Regions from separate parts of the Delftia sp. S65 genome, predicted to be linked through region 2. Evidence: predicted binding sites of a transcription regulator. Region 2 holds the regulator's gene; each other region holds the start of a gene.
What was found. Region 2 encodes HrcA, which represses chaperone genes, less so after heat shock. Its sites were predicted from a motif close to TTAGCACTCNNNNNNNNNGAGTGCTAA; they were not measured.
Positions count from the first base shown of each region.

Region 1: rpoH (RNA polymerase sigma factor RpoH) is a predicted target of HrcA. The motif match lies at 2,136-2,162, and genes of this name have one in related genera.
Region 3: IAE24_RS05710 (co-chaperone GroES) is a predicted target of HrcA. The motif match lies at 3,079-3,105, and genes of this name have one in related genera.

Region 1 covers NZ_JACVUR010000006.1:143,294-148,827, forward strand. The annotation lists gene IAE24_RS08150 (tripartite tricarboxylate transporter substrate binding protein) at 1-941, opposite strand, end outside; gene IAE24_RS08155 (IclR family transcriptional regulator) at 1,218-2,006, shown strand; gene rpoH (RNA polymerase sigma factor RpoH) at 2,193-3,137, shown strand; gene IAE24_RS08165 (Bug family tripartite tricarboxylate transporter substrate binding protein) at 3,235-4,227, shown strand; gene IAE24_RS08170 (sterol desaturase family protein) at 4,247-4,993, shown strand; gene IAE24_RS08175 (fatty acid desaturase) at 4,990-5,534, shown strand, end outside.
Region 2 covers NZ_JACVUR010000010.1:95,593-101,126, forward strand. The annotation lists gene IAE24_RS11490 (FecR domain-containing protein) at 1-448, shown strand, start outside; gene IAE24_RS11495 (CHASE2 domain-containing protein) at 476-2,845, shown strand; tRNA gene IAE24_RS11500 (tRNA-Arg) at 2,926-3,002, opposite strand; tRNA gene IAE24_RS11505 (tRNA-Ile) at 3,180-3,258, opposite strand; gene hrcA (heat-inducible transcriptional repressor HrcA) at 3,326-4,330, opposite strand; gene IAE24_RS11515 (NAD kinase) at 4,361-5,257, shown strand; gene recN (DNA repair protein RecN) at 5,260-5,534, shown strand, end outside.
Region 3 covers NZ_JACVUR010000004.1:140,558-146,091, reverse strand. The annotation lists gene IAE24_RS05720 (aminotransferase-like domain-containing protein) at 1-901, shown strand, start outside; gene groL (chaperonin GroEL) at 1,011-2,654, opposite strand; gene IAE24_RS05710 (co-chaperone GroES) at 2,701-2,991, opposite strand; gene IAE24_RS05705 (RNA polymerase sigma factor) at 3,544-4,221, shown strand; gene IAE24_RS05700 (FecR family protein) at 4,185-5,291, shown strand.

The DNA.
Region 1 (5,534 bases), on a different contig from region 2:
GCCCAGCGCTTTTCCTCGGCCTGCACATAGGTGTCCAGTTCCGCCGCAGGTCCGGCATTGACCATCAGGCCCTCGTGCTCCAGCTTGCGAACGAAGTCCGGCGAGCGGGCCGCCTTGCGGGCCGCGGCGTTCAGGCGATCGATCACGGCGGCAGGTGTGGCTGCCGGCGCGTACAGGCCGTACCAGCTCTCGACGCGGTAGCCCGGGACGGTGACGGCGATGGGTGGCACGTTCTTGAATGCCGCAGACGGCTCGGCCGTGGTGACCCCCAGCACACGCAGCTTGCCGTTGTCGATGAAGGTGGATACCGCCGCCGCCGTGGCAAACATCATGTCCACCTGCCCGCCCATGAGATCGGTGAGCGCCGGGCCTGCGCCGCGGTAGGGCACATGGGTGAGCCGGACCTTGGCAAGATTGGCGAACAGCTCACCCGCCAGATGCGCCGAAGTCCCGGCGCCCTGCGAGGCATAGGTCAGCTTGTCGGGACTGGCCTTGGCGGCGGCCATCACGTCCGCCACCGTCTTGTACGGGCTGGCGGCGGGCACCACCAGCACGTTGGGGCCGCGGCCGATCAGGATCACCGGAGCAAAGGCCTTGTTGCTCCCGTACGGCAGCTTGGCCTGCAACGCCGGATTGACGGCGTGCGCGAACGAAGCCACGACCAAGGAATATCCGTCCGGCGCACTCTTGGCAACGTTGTCGGTGCCGATGATCGTGCCGGCACCGGGCTTGTTGTCCACGATGACGGGCTGGCCCAGGTCCTTGGCCATCTCGGCCCCCAGCGTGCGGGCGATCAGGTCCGTTCCACCGCCTGGCGCAAAGGGCACGACGAGGCGCACGGGCTTTTCCGGGAAGGCTGCAGATGCTGCGCTGCAGACAGTCGCGAGCACGGCAATGAACGCAATGGCCCTTGCACAACGGCGGGCGGCGAAACTGGGCATGGTGTGTCTCCTGGTTCTATGGACAGAGGTCCGGTCACTGCGCCAGCGTTGCGATGACGCTGGCGACTGGCTTGTGAAAGCTTAGGGAAACGCACCGCGCTTGTGACCCCCCATATTCCAACCAGTGAAATTCCAAAGCGGGCGCGCCAGAGCCTGCGGCTGCATTTCCCTTGCATTCGGTGGAATACTTGGCTTCCATCAGGCGCCCGTACCCGGGCAGGAAGAACACAGCTTTCGACACCGGGGCAAGCGCGTTCTCCCACCAGCGGCAGCAGCATGACGAACAGGCGATCCCCCATCCTCCATGACAAGCCGGGACAGTCCCCGAGCAACCGCTCCCTGGAAAGAGGCGTCGAAATACTCCGTGCGTTCAGGCCCGGCTCGGAGCTGCTGGGCAACAGCGACCTGGCGGAACGCACCGGCCTGTCCAAGGCCACGGTCACCCGGCTGACGCAGACCCTGGTGGGCTGCGGCATGCTGCAGGCCGACCAACCAAGCCGGGCCTTTCGCCTGGCCCCGGCGGTCCTGAGCCTGGCGCACGCCATGCGCACGGGCTCGACGGTGCTGTCGATTGCGGCGCCCCTGATGCGCACACTCGCCGAGACACGCAGGATCAACGTGGGCCTGGCATGTCCCGACAGGGACGAGATGGTCTACCTGGAATCCATCCGCTACAACCGCCGGATCGTGCTCAGGCATGTGGTCTCGGGCCAGCGCGTTCCCATGGAACTGACATCACTGGGGCGTGCCTACCTGGCGGCGGCGCCATCGGCCAGGCGCAAGGCCTTGCTCGACAGCTTCAGGCTCAAGAGGGGCGCCCAATGGCCTGCGCTGGAGCAGCAGATCCAGGCGGCGATCAAGTCCGTGAAAAGCCAAGGCTTCTGCGCCGCATCGTGGCAGCCGGAAGTGGTTGCGCTGGCCACGCCGCTGGTGACACCCGATGCCATCTATGTCCTGAACTGCAGCGTCTCCACCACGGAGCCTTTGCCGGCCATCGTGCAGGAGCTGCACCCGGCCTTGCTGCAACTGGGCCGGCAGATTGAAAGCCTGCTGGAAAAACTGTAATGCTCTCCCAGCAATATGCGCCCACCGCTGGCAAGCAGGGTTTCCAAAAATCGCTCAGACTAGGCACAAACGACTTTTGGCACTCCAAAAATGAGTGCAACCGTCTGAAAAACCCACGGAACTTTGGCTTTAGCACTCGGTCATAACGAGTGCTAATATGAAGGAATGGAAGAAAGGAACTCTGCAATGACAAACGCCTCCGGCTCCATTGCGACCACCTTGGCACCCGCTAACCCCTGGGCCCTGGTGCCGCCTCTGGGCAATCTGGATGCCTACATTTCCGCGGTCAACCGCCTGCCCATGCTCACCCTTGAGGAAGAGCAGGACTACGCCCGCAAGCTCAAAGAACACAGCGATCTGGACGCCGCAGGGCGTCTGGTGATGTCCCACCTGCGTCTGGTGGTGTCCATCTCGCGCCAGTACCTGGGCTACGGCCTGCCGCACGGCGACCTGATCCAGGAAGGCAACGTGGGCCTGATGAAGGCCGTCAAGCGCTTCGACCCCGATCAGAACGTGCGCTTGGTGAGCTACGCCATGCACTGGATCAAGGCCGAGATCCACGAGTACATCCTCAAGAACTGGCGCATGGTCAAGGTCGCCACGACCAAGGCCCAGCGCAAGCTGTTCTTCAACCTGCGTTCCATGAAGCAGGGCCTGAAGTCCGACGCCGCCATGGCCGAGGACGGCGCCATGCTGCGTGACACGCTGACCTCGGGCGAGATCGACGCCGTGGCAGAGAAGCTCAACGTCAAGCGCGAAGAAGTCATGGAGATGGAAACGCGCCTGGCCGGTGGCGACGTGCTGCTGGACCCCTCGCCCAGCGACGATGGCGAGCAGGCCTTCGGCCCCATCGCCTACCTGGCCGATGGCGCACACGAACCCACGGCCATGATCGAGTCGCGCCAGCGTGACCACCTGGCCACCGACGGCATTGCCATGGCGCTGGAATCGCTGGACGACCGCAGCCGCCGCATCGTCGAGGAGCGCTGGCTCAAGGTCAACGACGACGGCTCGGGCGGCATGACGCTGCATGAGCTGGCCGCCGTCTACGGTGTCAGCGCCGAGCGCATCCGCCAGATCGAGGTGGCTGCCATGAAGAAGATGAAGAAGGCCCTGGCCGAGTTCGCCTGATGGCCTGACGGCCTGGGCTGACAGGCCGCTTCACGACAAACCCGGATAATCTCCGGGTTTTTTATTGCCCGCAGCCTTTGCGGCCCCCACGCACCCCATGCCCGCCAGCGCCATCTCGCCACTACGCCGCCTCTTCGCCAATGCCTTGGCCACCGCCCTGGCTTCGGCCCTGCTGCCTTGCGCTGCCGTGGCGGGCGACAACTGGCCCAGCAAGCCGCTGCACCTGATCGTCGGCTTTCCCGCAGGATCTTCCCCGGACCTCACGGCGCGCGCACTGGCCGAGCCGCTGGAAAAGCGCCTGGGCCAGCCCGTCATCGTCGAGAACAAGGTGGGCGCAGGCGGCAACATCGCAGGCGAGCAGGTGGCCCGTGCGCGCGACGGCCATACCTTCAGCGTGATGATCAACGGCAACCTGACGATTGCCCGCCTGCTCAACCCCGCCGTGCGCTACGACCCTGTCAAGGACCTGCAGCCCGTCAGCCTGATCGGCGTGGCGCCCCTGGTGCTGGTGGCGCCGGCCGGCGCGCCCGAGGGCCGGGCCTTCCTGGAGGCCGCTGCCCAGGCCGGCAGCCGCTGGAGCTACGGCTCGCCCGGCGTGGGCACGGTGGGCCACCTGGGCATGGAGCTGCTCAAGAGCCGCTCCGCGCTCAGGCCCGAACACATTCCCTACCCCGGCTATCCGCAGGTGTTCAACGCCATCCAGGGCGGCGACCTGCAGCTGTCCATGCTGCCGCCCGCGCTGGCCATGGCCCAGGTGCAGGCCGGCAAGCTGCGCGGCGTGGCCGTGACCTCGGCCGCGCGCAGCCCGCTGGCGCCGGGACTGCCCAGCCTCAAGGAGCTGGGCGTGGGGGATTTCGATCTGGAGATCTGGAACGCCGTGGCCGCGCCCAAGGCCATGCCCGCCGCCCATGTGCAGAAGCTGGCCGAAGCGGTCAGCGAGATCGTGCGCTCGCCCGAGATGCGTGCACGCCTGGCCGCCCAGGGCTGGCAGGCTGTCGGCAGCTCGCCCGAGGGCCTGGCCCTGCGCATACGCCAGGACGTGACGGCACTGGGCCGCATCATCCGCGAACAGGGAATCCACGCGCAATGACGTGCTCGATCACACTGCCATGACCGCTGCCCAAGCCTTCACCGAACTCAACGCCTGGCAGGTCATGGCCTGGGGCCTGCTCTTCTTCGGCGTGCTGTACACGGCCGGCGGCTGGGGCATGACGGCGCTCACGCGCTGGCTGCAGCGGCGCGGCGTGGGCCGCGTGCTGGACACGCGCCCGCTCAAGCCCGACCAGTTGCGCCGCGAATGGCGCCAGTCGCTGCATTCGGTGCTGATCTTCGGCATCGGCATGATCGTGCCCTGGGGCCTTCTGCAATTGGGGTGGGCGCGGCTGGAGCCCGATGCAGGCCCCTGGCGCATTGCCATCGAAATCGTGGTGCTGCTGATCTGGAACGATGTGCATTTCTGGATCAACCACCGCCTGCTGCATACGCGGCTGCTGGGGCGCTTTCATGGAGACCACCACCGCTCCATCGTCACCACGCCGTGGTCCACCTACAGCTTTCACCCCATCGAGGCGCTGATGCTGGGCAACGTCATCCTGCTGCCCATGGTGGTGCATGACTTCAGCTTCTGGTCGCTGGCCTCGGTGCCGGTACTCAGCCTGCTGCTGAACGTCATAGGCCACTCCAACTACGACTTCTTTCCCGGGGTGTCCGACACGCATGCGCTGGCCGCCAGCCGGCGCCACCATCTGCACCATGCCCGGCCCAATGGCAACTACGGCTTTGCGCTGGCCTTCATGGACCGGCTGATGCGCACGCGCGTGGCCCTGCCCGCCACGGCCCGGCCCAGGACGGAATGAGCCGACCACCTGCTCGCCACGTCCAGCCACGGCTGCCCCGGCTGCCCCGGCTGCGCCACTGGCGCGACCTGCAGTCGCTGGCCTATCTGGTGGCGCTGCCGCTGATCGTGTGGTGGCAGTGGCAGCACGGCTGGAACCTGTGGCTCTACGGGATCGAGCTGTTCCTCACGCTGGGCGTGGGCGTCATCCACCACAACCACACGCATTTGCGCATGTGGCGCGGGCGCTGGGCCAACCGCATCACCGACTACTGGCTGACCCTGCTGCAGGGCCACCCGACCTTTGTGTTCTGGCCCGCCCATGTGGCCAACCACCACCGCTTCCGCCACGGCCCGCGCGACATGGCACGCACCTACCGCTTCGGTGGCGACCACAACCATCTGCTGGGCTACCTGCTCCACCCGCTGCAGGCCGGCTGGGTGCTGTACCCGCTGTTCCTGCGCTGGCTGGGCCAGTTGCGGCGGCATTGGCCCGGCGCCTTTCGCTACTGCATGGGCCAGTACCTGCTGTGGCTGGGCAGCTGGGCACTGCTGCTGTCGCT
Region 2 (5,534 bases):
GGCCGGACGCTATCTCTGGCGTGCCGCCAGCATTCGCACGCTGGCCGATGGACAGCCCGACCAGGGCCCATTTGCCGCCGCCCAGGCCATGCAACTGGCGGCCGTTCCTCCCCAGCCCTCGGCCAGCGCGCTGCAGATGGGCGACGGCCCGGCCGAAGGCAGCCGCCAGATCCGCTGGAGCGGCGAGCCCGGCCAGCGCTACCACGTCATGGTGGCTCGCGACCAGGAGTTCACCGCGCCGCTGGTGGACCTCTGGACCGACCAGCCGCAGTGGAGCACCGAGGAGCTGCCCGCAGGCAGCTACTACCTGCGCCTGCAGATCGAGGATGCCAACGGCCTGCGCAGCGATTTCTCGGCCGCGCGCCAGTTCCGCACCGGCAGCTGGATCGTCGATGCCAGCGGCGAGATGATGCATTCGGGCAACGGAGAGCGCCTGCAGCGCCAGTAGCCGTGCCCGTTCATTCCCTGACCGCGCTTGTCCACCCAGCCGCCTCTGCCTGACAGCCCCGCCACGCCGGCGCAGCCAGCGCCTGCGCGTGGCCGTGGACTGCGGCGAGACTGGCTGCTGCTAGCGGCGGGCCTGCTGTCCCTGGTGTTCTGGCTCAGCGGCGACGGGCAGCTCGACCGCATCAACGGCTTCGTACAGGACACGGCCAGCTGGCTGCACCGCCCCAAGGCATCGCAGGACATCGTCATCGTCGCCATCGACGATGCCAGCATCGACGCCATTGGCCGCTGGCCCTGGCGCCGCGCATTGCACGCCGGCCTGCTGGAACGCATCAGCCAGGCACCGCCGCGCGCCATAGGCCTGGACGTGATGCTCAGCGAGGAAGACCTGGACTACCCCGGCGACGACCTGCTGCTGGCGCGCGTTCTGCAGCGCAGCGGCCGCACCGTCTTGCCCGTGGCGCCAGGCAGCGGCCCGCTGCCGGCCTTCGCACAGGCCGCAGCGGCGCTGGGCCATACCCAGCTGCCCGTGGACGCCGATGGCGCGGTGCGCGGCTTCCATGCCATAGAAGGCAGTGCGCAGCAGCCCTGGTGGCACATGGCGCTGGCCCTGCACTGCGTGGGCGAGAACGGCCGCGCATGCGCCCGCCCGGAGCCCGTGCCGCCCATGGACCCCGACTCGCCCTCCTGGCAACGCCGCCAGCAGGAGATCATTGCCTTTGCACAGGCCAGGCCGGAGCAAGGCGCCAGGGACCGCTCGCCCTTCACCACCTATTCCTACATCGACGTGCTGCGCGGCCGCATTCCTGCAGCGGCATTCCGCGGCAAATACGTGCTCATCGGCACGACGGCCACCGGCCTGGGCAGCCGCTTCACCGCACCGCTGGGCACCAGCGCGCGGCCCATCTCCAGCGTGGAGATGCTGGCCCATGTGCTCAACGGCAGCCTGCAGGGCTCGCATGTGCATCCCGCGTCGGCCACGCTCAACCGCGCGCTCAATGCGGCAGCCGTGCTGCTGGCCCTGCTGGCCCTGGCCTGGCTGGGCCCGTCGGGCGGCATGCTGGCCTGCGCGCTGCTGGCCCTGGCCTGCCTTTCGCTGGCCGGGCTTGCACCGCGCCTGTGGCAGGTGCAGACGGCGCCTGCAGCCGGCCTGCTGGGCCTGGCCCTGGCCTATCCGCTATGGAGCTGGCTGCGCCTGCGCGCCGCCGCGCGCTTTCTGGCGCTGGAACTGCGCGACCTGCAGGGGCAGGGCCTGCCCACCGCGCTGCGCCTGGGCGGCGACCTGCTGGACCAGCGCATCGCGGCCGTGGAGCAGGCTTCGCGCCAACTGCGCGCCCTGCACCATTTCGTCAGCGAAAGCCTGCGCCAGCTGCCCTCGCCCACCTTTGTCTGCGACCGGCAGGGCCATGTGCTGCTGGCCAATGCCGCAGCCCACGCCTATGCACGCAGCCTGGGGCATGGCCTCAGGGCCGGCGATGCCCTGCCCCGGCTGCTCGATGGTCTGCGGGCACTGGAGACGGCAGCCGGCGCATCCGCCGGCCAGCCCTTGCTCACGCCCGAGGCACTTGCCACCCACGGCCTGCCGCCCAGCAGCGAGGGGCGCGACCCCATGGGACGCAGCCTGATGCTGCTGACCCAGACCTTCGAGGCACCGCCGACCACGGGCTGGCTGATCACCCTGGTCGATATCAGCGATCTGCGCAGCGCCCAGGCCCAGCGCGACCTGGCCATGCAGTTCATCTCGCACGACATCCGTGCGCCCGTGGCATCCATCATCACCTTGCTGGAGATGCAGCGCGGCGCCGTACAGGCGCCCGACCTCGGCCTCCTGCTGCCGCGCATCGAAGGCTATGCCCAGGCCTCCCTGCAGCTGGCCGACGATTTCGTGCACCTGGCACGCGCCCAGCAGCAGGCGCTGCGCCGGGAACGGCTGGACCTGGGCCTGGTGCTGGACCAGGCCGTGGAAAGCTGCTGGGCCCAGGCCTCTGCGGCCCACGTGCAGCTGGAGTTCCACCTGCCCGAACAGGAATGCCCCGTGCTGGGCGATGCGGGCATGCTCCACCGCGCGGCCGTCAACCTGATCGGCAACGCCATCAAATACGGAGCGCGCGCAGATCAGGCAAACCCCGCCACGGTGCAATGCCTGCTGCAGCAGGACGCAGGCCATTGCCGCATCACCATCCGGGACCACGGGCCCGGCATGGATGGTAAGGCCGTCGCCCGGCTGAGCCAGCCGTTCGAGCGCCTGGACCACCACCAGCACCTCGACGGCGTGGGCCTGGGCCTGGCCTTCGTGCGCACCGTGGCCGCCCGACATGGCGGGCAGCTTGAGATAGAAAGCACGCCCGGCCAGGGCAGCGCCTTCAGCATCGTGCTGCCGAAAGCGGAACAGGCCTGACTGGCATCCCAGGGATGCGGATGCAGATGCAGAAAACGAAAAAGCCCTGAAGTCTTTCAACTTCAGGGCTTTGCGTTTTTTGGTGCGGCTGGCAGGAATCGAACCCACGACCCCTTGGTTCGTAGCCAAGTACTCTATCCAGCTGAGCTACAGCCGCAACGCTTCGCATTGTAGCAGCGGGTTTTGGGGCTCCCGGACAAAAGCGCCATATTTCTGCAAAAAACCCGGCGACCGCATTCCCTGGCAACCGGGCGATGGCATCGCCATGCAGCGCCGTGCACCCAGCAAAAAAGCCTGCCGCCCGGAAAGGCGGCAGGCTTTTCATACCAATGGATGGTAGGGCCTCCCAGAGTCGAACTGGGCACCAACGGATTATGAGTCCGCTGCTCTAACCAAGCATGAGCTAAGGCCCCTGATTCACCAAGGCAGCACGGATGCAGGCCATGGCAAACAACTATTGTAGAGCCTAACCCGCAGGACTCAGCGCTTGTGACTCAGCGCATTGCTGACGAGCTTGGAGGTGATGTCCACGATCTGGATCATGCGGTCGTAGTGCATGCGGGTGGGCCCGATCACGCCCAGCGTACCCACCACCTTGCCGTCGAGCTCGTAGGGCGCGCTGACCACGGACAGCTCCTCGAAAGGCACGACCTGGCTTTCACCGCCGATGTAGATGCGCACGCCTTCCGCCTGGCTGGAAAAATCCAGCAGCCTGAGGATCTGGGTCTTTTGCTCGAACAGGTCGAAGGCGCGGCGCAGATTGCCCATGTCGCTGGAGAAATCGCTGACCGACAGCAGGTTGCGCTCGCCCGCGATGACCACGTCCTCCTGGGCGCTGGTCATGGCCTCCGTGCCGATGTTGACGGCCGCCTGCATGAGCGTGGCCACCTCGCCGCGCAGCAGCTCCACCTCGCCCTTGAGGCGCTCGCGCACCTCTTCCATGGCCAGGCCCGCGTAGTGGCTGTTGAGGAAGTTGGAGGCTTCGATCAGCTGCGAGGACGAGTAGTCCACGTCGGTGAAGATGACGCGGTTTTGCACGTCACCGTCGGGCGATACGATGATGACCAGAAAGCGCCGCTCCGACAGCCGCACGAATTCGATGTGCTTGAACACCGAGGTGCGGCGCGGCACCAGCACCACGCCCACGAACTGGGAAAGGCTGGACAGCAGGTTGGCGGCGTTGGCGATGACTTTCTGCGGCTGCTCGGGCGCGAGCTCGGGCGTCACGATATCGGCACGGTCTGCAGTGAGCATGGTGTCCACGAACAGCCGGTAGCCCCGGGCGGTCGGAATGCGGCCCGCCGAGGTGTGCGGGCTGATGATCAACCCCAGGTCTTCGAGGTCAGCCATCACATTGCGTATCGTGGCAGGCGACAATTCAAGCCCCGACGCACGCGACAGGGTTCGCGAGCCCACAGGCTGGCCGTCAGCGATATAACGCTCGATCAGCGCTTTGAGCAACAACTTGGCACGTTCGTCGAGCATGTGATGATTTTAATGATGTAATTTCCAGAAATGACGTCCACGTTTCGCCACGTTGCCTTGATCGGGAAGTACCACGCTCCCAGCGCAAGCGCCCCGTCCGAGAATGCCAGCAACGCGCTTGAGCGCATTGCGGACTTCCTCAGGCGCCAGGGCTGCGAAGTCGTGCTTGATACCCAATCGGCCCTGCACGCAGGGCTCACAGACTACCCCACCCTCGATGTCGATGGCCTGGGCAGGCATTGCGACCTGGGCCTGGTCGTCGGCGGCGACGGCACCATGCTCGGCGTGAGCCGGCACCTGGCGCAATACGGAACGCCCCTGATCGGGGTGAACCAGGGCCGCCTGGGCTTTGTCACCGACATCGCGCTGGAGGACTTCGAGGCCACGCTCACGCCCATGCTGCAGGGCGAATACGAGGAGGACCTGCGTCCTCTGATGTGCGCCCGCGTGATCCGCGACGGCCAGTGCGTGTTCGAGGCCCTGGCCATGAACGACGTGGTGGTCAACCGCGGCGGCACCTCGGGCATGGTGGAGCTGCGCATCGAGGTGGGCGGCCGCTTTGTCTCCAACCAGCGCGCCGACGGCCTGATCGTGGCCACGCCCACGGGCTCCACGGCCTATGCGCTGTCCGCCGGCGGGCCGATGATGCACCCCTCCATCCCCGCCTGGGTCATGGCACCCATTGCGCCGCACAACCTGTCCAACCGCCCCATCGTGCTGTCCGATGCCAACGAGGTCACGATCGAGGTCGTGGCCGGGCGCGATGTCAGCGCCAATTTCGACATGCAGTCCCTGGCCTCGCTGCAGCACGGCGACCGCATCCTCGTGAGCCGCGCCCACCACAGCGTGCGCTTTCTGCATCCCAAGGGCTGGAACTACTTCGCCACGCTGCGCAAGAAACTGGGCTGGAACGAGGGAGGCGCCTGACCATGGCGCTCAAGCGCATCGTGCTGCGCGACTTCGTGATCGTGCAGGCCCTGGATCTGGACTGGCATGCGGGCTTCACCGTGCTGACCGGCGAGACCGGCGCCGGCAAATCCATCCTGATCGACGCATTGCAGCTGGCCCTGGGCGCCCGCGCCGACGCCGACGTGGTGCGCGAAGGCTGCACCCAGGCCGACATCTGCGTGGAGTTCGACGGCTGCGCGCGGCTGCGCCCCTGGCTGGAGGCCGCAGGCCTGGCCTGCGAGGACAGCGGCCTGCT
Region 3 (5,534 bases), on a different contig from region 2:
CGACCCGGTGCTGGTCGAAGTGCCCGCCTACCCGGCCACGCTGCAGACCCTGAAGCTGGCCCAGGCACAGGTCGTTGCCGTGCCCACGGACGAGCAGGGCCTGGACACCGAGGCCCTGGCCCGCCTGCTGGCGCAGTGGCCCCATGCGCGTGCCCCCAAGCTGCTCTATACCGTGCCCAACTTCTCCAACCCGGGCGGCACCCTGCTGCCCGCAGCGCGGCGCACGGCCCTGGTGGAGCTGGCGCGCCAGCATGGCTTTGTCATCGTCGAGGACGACCCCTATGGCGAGCTGCGCTTTACCGGCCAGCGCGAACCGTCGATCTACGAAACGGGCCTGGCGCTGTGCGGCGCCCAGGCCAATCCCGTGGTCTACCTGTCCAGCCTGTCCAAGACCGTGGCGCCTGCGCTGCGCATCGGCTGGATGCTGGCCGACGCCCAATTGCTGCGCCGCTGCACCATCGCCAAGCAGACGGCCGATCTGTGCACCTCGCCGCTGGCGCAGATGATCGCCGCGCACTATCTGCGCTCGGGCCGCTATGCGCCCCAGCTGGCCCAGGCCTGCGCCGAGTACGCGGCGCGCATGGATGCGCTGTGCTCTGGCATGCGGTCGGCGCTGGGCGATCAGATCCGCTTCGTGCGGCCTGCGGGCGGCATGTTCGTCTGGGCCCAGCTGCTGCCGCCGCAGCGGCTTGCGGGCGACTCCCAGGCCCTGGCCCGTGCGCTGTTCACGGCAGCGGTGGAGCAGGGCGTGCTCTATGTGCCGGGCAAGGCCTTCTTCCCGGCCGATGCGGCAGACAAGGCCGGCCTGTGCATGCGCCTGTCGTATGCGGCGCCCACCGTGCCCCAGATCACCGAGGCCGTGGCACGCCTGGGCCGGGCCTGGGGCCAGGCCGTGTCCTGAAAGACATCGGCAAAAGCGTTCATGCAATGACAAAGGCCGCCCGAGGGCGGCCTTTGTCTTGCTGGGCAAACCGGGCATGGCGCAAGGCCTGCCCGGTTGCGGCGGGCAATTACATGCCCATGCCGCCCATGCCACCCATGCCGCCCATGTCGGGCATGGCAGGGCCGCCTTCAGCCTTGGGAGACTCGGCGATCATGGCTTCGGTCGTCAGCAGCAGCGATGCCACGGAAGCGGCGTTCTGCAGGGCCGTACGCGTCACCTTGGTCGGGTCCAGGATACCCATTTCCAGCATGTCGCCGTAGGTGTCGTTGGCAGCGTTGAAGCCGTAGTTGCCCGAGCCGTTCAGCACGGCGTTGACCACCACCGAGGGCTCGCCACCGGCGTTGGCCACGATTTCGCGCAGGGGCGCTTCGATGGCCTTCATGATCAGCTTGATGCCGGCGTCCTGCTCGGCATCGCCGGTCTTCAGGTCGCCCACGGCTTGCTTGGCACGCAGCAGAGCCACGCCGCCGCCGGCCACGATGCCTTCTTCCACAGCAGCGCGGGTAGCGTGCAGGGCGTCTTCAACGCGGGCCTTCTTTTCCTTCATTTCGACTTCGGTGGCAGCGCCAACCTTGATCACGGCAACGCCGCCAGCCAGCTTGGCCACGCGCTCTTGCAGCTTTTCGCGGTCGTAGTCGCTGGTGGCTTCTTCGATCTGGATGCGGATCTGCTTGACGCGGGCTTCGATTTCAGCAGCTTGGCCAGCACCGTCGATGATGGTGGTGTTTTCCTTGCCGATTTCGATGCGCACTGCCTGGCCCAGGTCTTCCAGGGTCACCTTGTCCAGCGCCAGGCCCACTTCTTCAGCGATGACCTTGCCGCCCGTCAGGATGGCGATGTCTTCCAGCATGGCCTTGCGGCGGTCGCCGAAGCCAGGAGCCTTGACAGCCACAACCTTCAGGATGCCGCGGATGGTGTTGACCACCAGCGTTGCCAGGGCTTCGCCTTCGACGTCTTCTGCAATGATCAGCAGGGGACGGCCGGCCTTTGCCACGGCTTCCAGCGTGGGCAGCAGGTCACGGATGTTGCTGATCTTCTTGTCGAACAGCAGCACGAAGGGGTTGTCCAGCAGGGCAACCTGCTTTTCAGGGTTGTTGATGAAGTAGGGCGACAGGTAGCCGCGGTCGAACTGCATGCCCTCGACGACGTCGAGTTCGTTGGCCAGCGACTTGCCTTCTTCAACGGTGATCACGCCTTCCTTGCCGACCTTGTCCATGGCTTCGGCAATGATGCTGCCCACGGATTCGTCGGAGTTGGCGGAGATCGAGCCGACTTGGGCGATTTCCTTGGAGGTGGTGGTGGCCTTGGATTGCTTCTTCAGCTCTTCCACCAGGGCGGCGACAGCCTTGTCGATGCCGCGCTTGAGGTCCATGGGGTTCAGGCCGGCGGCCACGTACTTGGTGCCTTCGCGGACGATGGCCTGTGCCAGCACGGTGGCGGTGGTCGTGCCGTCACCGGCGATGTCGTTGGTCTTGGAGGCCACTTCCTTCACGAGCTGGGCGCCCATGTTCTGCAGCTTGTCCTTGAGTTCGATTTCCTTGGCGACCGAGACACCGTCCTTGGTCACGGTGGGGGCGCCGAAGGAGCGCTCCAGCACCACGTTGCGGCCCTTGGGACCCAGGGTGACCTTGACCGCATTGGCCAGGATGTTCACGCCTTCAACCATGCGGGCGCGTGCTTCGCCGCCGAAAACTACGTCTTTTGCTGCCATTTCAATTCTCCGGATTCAGTTGGAAAGTGCGGTTTCGAAGCGCGGATTACTTTTCGACGACTGCGAACAGGTCGTCTTCCTTCATCACCAGCAGTTCGTCGCCATGGACCTTGACGGTCTGGCCGCTGTACTTGCCGAACAGAACGCGGTCGCCGACCTTCACGTTCAGAGCGATCACTTCGCCCTTGTCGTTCTTCTTGCCGGGGCCCACTGCCAGCACTTCGCCCTGGTCGGGCTTCTCGGCGGCATTCTCGGGGATCACGATGCCCGAAGCCGTCTTGGTTTCGTTCTCGAGGCGCTTCACGATCACGCGATCGTGCAGGGGACGCAGGTTCATACCAACTCCTAAATCATCAACAAAGTTGAAACAAAGACTTGCCGGCCCGGCGGGCCGGCATTCGAAGCAATGTGGGACAGAGGACTGTTAGCACTCATACCCAACGAGTGCTAATAATAAGGCAATTCGGCCAGGATTCAAGGGGTAGGGTCGGATGTGCCGCAGTGTGTAACGACGCCTCACATGCTTTTGCGCCACGGATTCCCGGTGGGTGTTGGCTCATCGCTCGGCCAGCACCATGGCAAGACGTGGCATCTGCGGAGCCCGCGCCGATGGAGTTCCTGCGGCGCGCTGCTGGCGGCCAGAGTCCTGGTTGCAGGATGTCCAGGCGCTAGAATGGGAATGAATCTCATTCATCCATGCGATCTGCGCACATGGCCAGGGCGCCCCTCCCCGTCGTTGTCCATCCGATGCGCGGAGCCCCCGGCGCCACGGATCGTTTGCCCATCTGCGCGTTGTGCCTCACCTCCACACTTTCATCACTGACGAATGCAGTGCCCTTGCCGGTTCACGCTCGGCTGCTGCATTCCTCCCGGGCGCAAAGGCTAGGGGATGAAACGCAATCCGGTCTCCGCAGCGCGGGGTGAGCCGATACCTGGGCGCCAGACTCCAGAGGCTCCCCTGGTTGCGCTCTATACGCGTTGGCGCACGCCTGTGATGCGCATGTTGCGCCGACACTTTCGAACCACCGCAGCGGTCGAGGACGCGGCGCAGGAAGTGTTCGCGCGGGTGGCCGCCACGGGCAGGAATCTCGAGCCCGGGCAGGAGCAGCCCTATCTGCGGCAGACCGTGCGCAGCGTGGCGGCGCGAGACTGGGAAAAGGGCCCGGAGGCGCACGGGCTCCAGAGTGTTCCGTATGACGACTGCCAGCAAGAGCTGCTTGCCATCTCTGCCGAGGGCTTCGGAGACACCGAGCGTCAAGCCGAGAGCCGCCAGCGACTGACGCGGCTGCACGAGGCGATCCAGGAACTGCCGCCGCGGCAGCGCGAAGCCTTCATTCTTCAACGGATCGAGGGGCGCACCGTTGAGGAAACCGCCGATTGCATGGGGATCAGTACACGGATGGTGGTGAAGCACCTGGGCCGGGCCGTCGGCTATTGCGAGACGCGCATCTTGTTCGCAAGTGCCACTCAGATGAGGCGCCTGCAGGCCCTGCAGAGCACACTGGACGCCGAAGAAGACAACGACGACGAATGCGCCGCCCCACCGGCGCAGGGCAAAAGAGCATGAGCGCAGAGCCAGGCCATTCCCGGTTGCAGGACCTCCCGCCCGAGCAGGTGCTTGGGCTCAACCATCGCGCGGGCGAGTGGTATGTGCGTCGTCAGCAGCCCGGCTGGTCGGGCGCGGACGAGCGCGCTCTCGACGAGTGGCTGGCGCAGGACCCGGCCCATCGCGAGGCCATGGACGGTGTCGGCCGCGCCTGGCGTGAAGCGGAGCAGCTCAAGGCCATGTTCCCGGCCGTCTACGGACGCAACCCGCCAGCGGCCGCCGCCCGCGAAGCGCCGCGCGCCGGCAGGCCGGCGCCGCAGCCACGCAGTGCTGCAGGGGCCGCGGACCGGCCGCGCAGACCCGCCATGGCATCGGCCTTCGCCGCAGCACTGTTCGCCGTGGTCGTTGCCGGGTACGGCTGGCACCGCTGGGACAACACCGCCAGCTATGCGGTCGATATCGCCACCGCTCCCGGCGAACTTCGCCGCATCGACCTGCCCGATGGATCGCAGGTGGCGCTCAATGCCAACAGCCGCCTTCAGGTGCGCTACTACCCCCGCCGGCGCGAAACCGTACTCGACCAGGGCGAGGCCTTCTTCAAGGTCGCGGCGGATGCCGGCAAGCCCTTCACCGTGGACAGCAGCGGCAGCCAGGTGCGCGTCGTCGGCACCGCATTCAATGTGCGGGCAGCCCCGCCGGAATTCGTGGTGCAGGTGCAGGAAGGGCGCGTCGAGGTGCGCTCAAAGACCCATCCCGAAGCCCCCGTGCTCGCCATGGGCCCGGGTGCGGGTGTGGCCATCGATCCCGCCAGCGGGCGCCGCCGCAGCCTTTCAGTGGCAACGCAAGACGTTGCGCAATGGCGGACCGGGCAGATCTACTTCAAGCGCGCCACGCTTCGGCATGTGGCGGATGAACTGTCGCGCTACCTCGGCCAGCCGGTGGAGATAGAGAGCCCTGCGCTCCAGGCCGTGACTGTTTCGGGCCTGCTTGCGCTGGAGGAGCCGGAACGCTTCCTCCTGGCCCTGCCCAGCGTAGCCAGCGTGCGCGTGCAGCGGCGCGCCGAGGGTGGCTGGCTGATCGGTTTTCGTTGAGATACAAATTGTTTCATTTTGCCGGGTTCTCTGGTTTTGCCTTTTCCTGCTTCTTCATGGGTAGGGGTGAGGAATTTCTGCGCCCCGGGGCTGCCAGCCACGGAAATGAGCAATCACCGCTTTCTGATTGATTCCCAGCCAACGGCCGCAAGCAAGCGGCATCCCCGCGCAGTTGGCTGTCCTCTACGCCCCCGCCTGATCTGGCAAGCGGGCGTACCCGCCTTCCTGCCCTGGGCCTGCCGT